2 linked regions of the Martelella mediterranea DSM 17316 genome follow. The protein of the gene in region 2 interacts with the protein of the main gene of each other region in a pairwise test. Links are inferred from orthologs where the notes say so. Each region holds a gene or a part of one and is shown on either strand. Other genes may lie near its edges.

Region 1 (3,266 bases), on a different replicon or contig from region 2:
GTCAACGATGATCCGATGCATCAGCGCGATCTGGCCGGCCGGCCCGCCGAAGGACAACAGCCCGATACGCGCGAAAACGCTGACAAGCTCGCTGAAGTCCGGCTTTTTATCCTCTGTTGCAGCGGCCGTCACAATGTCCTCGCAATCCGAGTGGAAATGATTCCGCATTGATATCAAGGGCCGGGGTTACGATCACGGCATAAAACCTGTATGAAGCCCGGCAATAGGCGGCCTGAAAAAGTTCCGACGGCGATCAAAAAAACTTGAAGCCGTTTCTTGACACCGCTTCTTCCCCTTCTTAAATCACCGCTATTAGCACTCTCTAGTGAGGAGTGCTAACACTGATCCATGCGACCGCAAAAACGGTCGCGAATGTCATTCGATCGAGGGTATAGACAATGGCAAGCATTTCTTTCCGCCCCCTGCACGACCGCGTCGTTGTACGCCGCGTGGAGTCTGAAGAAAAGACCAAGGGTGGCATCATCATCCCCGACACCGCCAAGGAAAAGCCGCAGGAAGGCGAAATCGTCGCCGTCGGCAACGGCGCCCGTGACGACAGCGGCAATGTTGTCGCGCTCGACGTCAAGGTCGGCGACCGCGTTCTGTTCGGCAAGTGGTCGGGCACCGAAGTCAAGCTCGACGGCGAAGACCTTCTGATCATGAAGGAAGCCGACATCATGGGCATCGTCGCTTAATCAAGCGCCTTCCCACGATCCACCTTTCCAACCAGCCGGGCATATGCCCATAAGGTTTTGATAAACCAGGAGTTTTCAAATGGCTGCTAAAGAAATCAAATTCGGCCGCTCTGCGCGCGAAAAGATGATGCACGGTGTTGACGTGCTCGCTGACGCCGTGAAGGTCACGCTTGGCCCCAAGGGTCGCAACGTCGTTATCGAAAAGTCCTTCGGCGCGCCGCGCATCACCAAGGACGGTGTTTCGGTCGCCAAGGAAATCGAACTGGAAGACAAGTTCGAGAACATGGGCGCCCAGATGGTCCGCGAAGTTGCTTCGAAGACCAACGACATCGCCGGTGACGGCACCACGACGGCAACCGTTCTCGCTTCCTCGATCATCCGCGAAGGCAACAAGGCCGTTGCCGCCGGCATGAACCCGATGGACCTGAAGCGCGGCATCGACCTCGCCGTCGCCGAAGTCGTCAAGGACCTCCAGGCCAAGGCCAAGAAGATCAACACGTCGGAAGAAGTCGCCCAGGTCGGCACCATTTCCGCCAATGGCGAAAAGCAGATCGGCGAAGACATTGCCGCCGCCATGCAGAAGGTCGGCAACGAAGGCGTCATCACGGTTGAAGAAGCCAAGACCGCCGAAACCGAACTCGAAGTCGTCGAAGGCATGCAGTTCGACCGCGGCTACCTGTCGCCCTACTTCGTGACCAACTCCGAGAAGATGGTCGCAGAACTGGAAGACGCCTACATCCTGCTGCACGAAAAGAAGCTCTCCAACCTTCAGGCTCTCCTGCCGGTTCTGGAAGCTGTCGTTCAGTCCAACAAGCCGCTCCTGATCATTGCTGAAGACGTTGAAGGCGAAGCACTTGCGACCCTCGTCGTCAACAAGCTGCGTGGCGGTCTCAAGATCGCAGCCGTCAAGGCGCCTGGCTTCGGCGATCGCCGCAAGGCCATGCTCGAAGACCTCGCCATCCTGACGGGCGGCACGGTCATCTCCGAAGATCTCGGCATCAAGCTCGAAAATGTCACCCTCGACATGCTCGGCACTGCCAAGAAGGTCTCGATCACCAAGGAAAACACCACGGTTGTCGACGGTGCCGGCCAGAAGTCCGACATCGAAGCCCGTGTTGCCCAGATCAAGGCCCAGATCGAGGAAACCACCTCCGACTACGACCGCGAAAAGCTGCAGGAACGTCTTGCCAAGCTCGCCGGCGGCGTTGCCGTGATCCGCGTTGGCGGCTCGACGGAAGTCGAAGTGAAGGAAAAGAAGGACCGCATCGACGACGCTCTGAACGCGACGCGCGCGGCCGTTCAGGAAGGCATCGTGCCCGGCGGTGGCGTGGCCCTGCTGCGCTCCTCCACCAAGATCGCCTCCAAGGGCGAGAACGACGACCAGGAAGCCGGCATCAACATCGTTCGCCGTGCGCTCCAGTCGCTGGTTCGCCAGATCGCGACCAATGCGGGTGACGAAGCTTCGATCGTCGTCGGCAAGATCCTCGACAAGAACGACGACAACTTCGGCTACAACGCCCAGACCGGCGAATATGGCGACATGATCGCCATGGGTATCGTCGACCCGGTCAAGGTTGTCCGCACGGCCCTGCAGAACGCAGCCTCGGTTGCCTCGCTGCTGATCACCACCGAAGCCATGATCGCCGATGCTCCGAAGAAGGAAAGCGCCGGCGGCGGCATGCCCGACATGGGCGGCATGGGTGGAATGGGCGGCATGGGCGGCATGATGTAATCAGGCAAAAGCCTGATTACAGAATAGCACGCCCATCATGCTCAATGGTTTGGCGCGGCAAGCGCGCCAAACTGGCGGCATGATGTAACCAGGCGATAAGCCTGATTACAGAATAAAGCCCGGTCCTATCCGGAATAAGAAAGGCGGCGCTTCGGCGTCGCCTTTTTGTGTTCTATCTGCAACACGCCCGTTCGGTTCTTGCGTCTTAGCAGCCCGAAAGCTTCATCTCGGCGAGCAGGATGATATTGCCTTTCATCAACTCCGCTCGCTCAGATGAAAGATCCCGATGAAGCTCCTCCCCTGCACAGTTCTTGCCGCCTTCCTTGCCGCTTCCGCTGCGGGAGCAGCGGATATCTCCATGCCCGCCGCGCCGCCATCGCTGGCGGTTGTTGACTGGTCGGGCTTCTATTTCGGCGCGGAAGGCGGCTATGGCTGGCTGGCCGGGGAAATACCGGAAACCGTCTTTACCGCCGGCAAGACCGAGGCGGCCTCCGGCGGCACGGCGGGCGTTTTCGTCGGTTACGACCATCAGCTCGACAACCGCATGGTGATCGGCATCGAAGGCGCCTACAGCTATAACTGGAACGACAATGACTACGTCGTCTCCTCCCCGCTCCCGATCCTGAACGGCCAGAGCGTGACTTTCGGGACCGAGTGGCGGGCAAGCGTGGAGGGACGGCTTGGCTATGCCTGGGGCAAGGCGCTCGTCTATGCCTCGGGCGGCTTCGTCTCGACCCGGCTAGAGGGCAGCTTTTCGCTCACCGGTCAGGATTACGATGATGTGTTGAACGGCTGGACCGCTGGCCTCGGCGTTGATTACGCCTTCAACGAACATGTCT
Region 2 (3,113 bases):
CTCCCCCTCAAGGGGGGAGATCGGGACTGAGGGCATTCCCGTGTCTGGATACCGAGACCGACGGCCTCTCAGCACGGCGAAGCTCAGAAAATGTCCTTGAATTTGTCGATGTTCGACTTGTCGTAGACGAAGGGATCGGCCATCGCCCCGGCATTGTCGTCGTCCAGCGTCAGTTCGCCGAGGCGGCCCATGGAAAGCTCGGCGCCCGGTTTGGCTTCGGCCCCTTCGATCAGGTCGTTCGACAGCATGACAGCGGCATAGCCGAGGTCGATCGGGTTCCAGATGGCGAAGGATTTCGACGCGCCGTTTTCGACATAGGCCGCCATTTCGGACGGCAAGCCGAGGCCGGTGACGTTGATCTCGCCGATCTTGCCCTCATCGGTCACGGCCTGGGCTGCGGCGACGATGCCGACCGAGGTCGGCGCGATGATCGCCTTCAGGTCCGGATAAGACTGGATCAACCCTTGCGTCTCGCGATAGGACTTGTCGAACAGGTCATCGCCGTAAACCGTGGTAACGACCTCGATCCCCGGGTAATCGCCCTTCACCTTTTCCATTTCCGCGATCCAGGTGTTCTGGTTCGTGGCTGTCGCCGACGCGGAAAGCACCGCTACCTCGCCGCCATCCGGCAGATTGTCGGCGGCAAGCTTGATGATCATGTTGCCGATCAGCGGATTGGACGACGGGTTGAGATGAACCATGCGGCCCTCGGGGGCAACGCCGGAATCCCACGACACCACCTTGATGCCGCGCTGCATGGCGCGTTTGAGCGCCGGCACCAGCGCGTCCGGGTCATTGGCCGAAATCGCGATGGCGTCGACCTTCTGGGCGATCAGCGAATTGATGACGTCGATCTGGCCTTCGGCGGTCGTGTCGGTCGGGCCGGTATAGATCAGCTCGACACCGCCGATTTCCTTGGCGGCTTCCTCGGCCCCTTCGGCGGCGGCCTCGAAAAAGCCGATGCCAAGCGCCTTGACCACCAGCGCGATCTTCTTGTCGGCGGCGTTGGCGCCCTGCGCCACGAGCGCCGTGGAGAGCAGGGCCCCCACGAGAACTTTCTTCAAAATGCTCATCTTTCTCCTCCGGTTGATGAACGGGGTTCTGGCTGACCTCCTGTGAGCTTCAGCCGGAACCGGTTTCCTCCATTGCCTGCGCATCGGCGATGATCACCGAAACGCCGGCCTCCTCCAGCATGCGGACGTCGGACGCCTGCAGCCCGGAATCGGTAATCACGGTCGAAATCCGCTTGAGACCGCACAGGATCAGGCTCGACCGCTGCTTGAACTTCGACGAGTCGACGAGAACCACGAGCTCCTCTGCCTGGTCGATCAGCTTCTGCTCGGCCTGGATCAGAAGCGGGTCGGCCTCCATCAGACCGAGCGGGCCGATCCCCTTCGCGCCCATGAACATGCGCTTCGCCCAGAAATTACGGGTCACATCGTTTTCGAACGGGCTCAGGATCACATTCTGCTCGCGATAGATCACCCCGCCCGACAGCATCACCGTGTTCTTCGAATGCTTCAGAAGATGTTCGGCAATCGGGAAGGAATTGGTGAAGATCTGAAGTCTGCGGTTGGCAAGGTGATGGACCATCTGAAACGTGGTCGTGCCGCCGTTGATGATCACCGAGTCGCCATCATCGCAAAGCGCCACGGCCGCCTTTGCGATCGCCTGTTTCTGCCGGACATTCATGGTCTGGTTGACGCTGAAGGGACGCCCCGCAAGGCCGACGAATTGCGGCGGGTTCAAGGCTTCGGCCCCACCGCGCACGCGTCTCAGACGCTTGGCCACATGCAAAGCGGCGATATCACGCCGGATCGTCGCCTCGGAGCTCTCCGTCAGGTCGACGAGCTCCGCCACGGTCACGACCGGCTTTTCCTGTACCGCTGACAGGATGATGCGATGACGCTCTTTTTCGTGCATGGCCCCTCACTTTTCGACAGAGTTCAGCGAATTCCCATCAATGTCAATCAAAAATAATCATCTTCTATCTAATATCGTTATTTATGATCGAACTTGATCGTTAATGATTGACAATACCGCCTTTCGCATGGATTTTGCCGGGGAAGAACCAGCCGAAAGGCCCCGAAGGAGGAAACAATGGCGAATGACACCCGGGCCGCCCGGCTCGAAAACCTGTGGGATGACGGCAAGGCGACCGGCATGAGCGAATCCGAGCTCCTGCTCTATCGCTCCAATCTCCTGGGCTCCGACAAGCGCATCACCAATTACGGCGGCGGCAACACGTCGGCCAAGGTAATGGAAAAAGATCCGCTCACCGGCGAAGAGGTCGAGGTGCTCTGGGTCAAGGGCTCGGGCGGCGATGTCGGCACCATCAAGATGGATGGTTTCGCCACGCTCTACATGGACAAGCTCAATGCGCTGAAAGGGCTTTACCGCGGGCTCGAGCATGAGGACGAGATGGTGGGCTACCTCCCCCACTGCACCTTCAACCTCAATGCCCGCGCCGCTTCCATCGACACGCCGTTGCATGCTTACGTACCGAAAAAACATGTCGACCACATGCATCCCGACGCGATCATCGCCATTGCCGCCTCGGTGGATTCACAGGTCCTGACGCAGGAAATTTTCGGCGGCGAGATCGGCTGGCTGCCCTGGAAACGGCCCGGTTATGAACTCGGCCTCTGGCTCGGCAGGTTCTGCGAAGAAAACCCGGATGCGCGCGGCGTCATCCTCGAAAGCCATGGCCTTTTCACCTGGGGCGACACCGCGAAGGAAAGCTACGAGACCACGCTCGAGATCATCAACAAGGCGATGGACTGGCTCGATACCAGGATTGATGGCCCGGTCTTCGGCGGGCCGAAGGTGAAGACGCTGCCGGCAGAGGAGCGCCGTGCGATTGCCGAAAAGCTGATGCCGAAGATCCGCGGCATGATTTCCGAGACCGAAGGCAAGCTCGGTCATTTCGACGACCAACCGGCCGTGCTCGAATTCGTCGGCTCCAACCGGCTTAACGAACTGGCAGCCCTCGGCACCTCCTGCCCGGATCATTTTCTCCGCACCAAGATCCGTCCGCTGGTCGTCGATTTCGACCCGGAGAACCCGGATATCGACAAGACGGTTGCCGGCCTTCCCGACGCAATCGCCGCCTA

Evidence for each region.
Region 1: the proteins of Mame_RS23575 (region 2) and groL interact in binary tests that used the Escherichia coli proteins (3 or more experiments, as listed by UniProt). The link is inferred for Martelella mediterranea DSM 17316 from one-to-one orthologs.

The regions. Positions count from the first base shown.
Region 1 is NZ_CP020330.1:4,166,761-4,170,026, forward strand. The notes cover bases 155-3,100. They hold groL (chaperonin GroEL), read left to right. Parts: upstream 155-774; coding sequence 775-2,427; downstream 2,428-3,100. Other genes in these bases: chrA (chromate efflux transporter), read right to left, coding at 155-168; groES (co-chaperone GroES), read left to right, coding at 399-695; Mame_RS19415 (outer membrane protein), read left to right, coding at 2,714-3,100. Also shown: more of chrA, read right to left, coding at 1-154; more of Mame_RS19415, read left to right, coding at 3,101-3,266.
Region 2 is NZ_CP020331.1:395,905-399,017, reverse strand. The notes cover bases 24-2,816. They hold Mame_RS23575 (DeoR/GlpR family DNA-binding transcription regulator), read right to left. Parts: upstream 1,924-2,816; coding sequence 1,123-1,923; downstream 24-1,122. Other genes in these bases: Mame_RS23570 (bifunctional rhamnulose-1-phosphate aldolase/short-chain dehydrogenase), read left to right, coding at 2,101-2,816; rhaS (rhamnose ABC transporter substrate-binding protein), read right to left, coding at 84-1,073. In the rest of the region: more of Mame_RS23570, read left to right, coding at 2,817-3,113. UniProt on the Escherichia coli protein: Represses ulaG and the ulaABCDEF operon. Two ulaR binding sites have been identified in each promoter.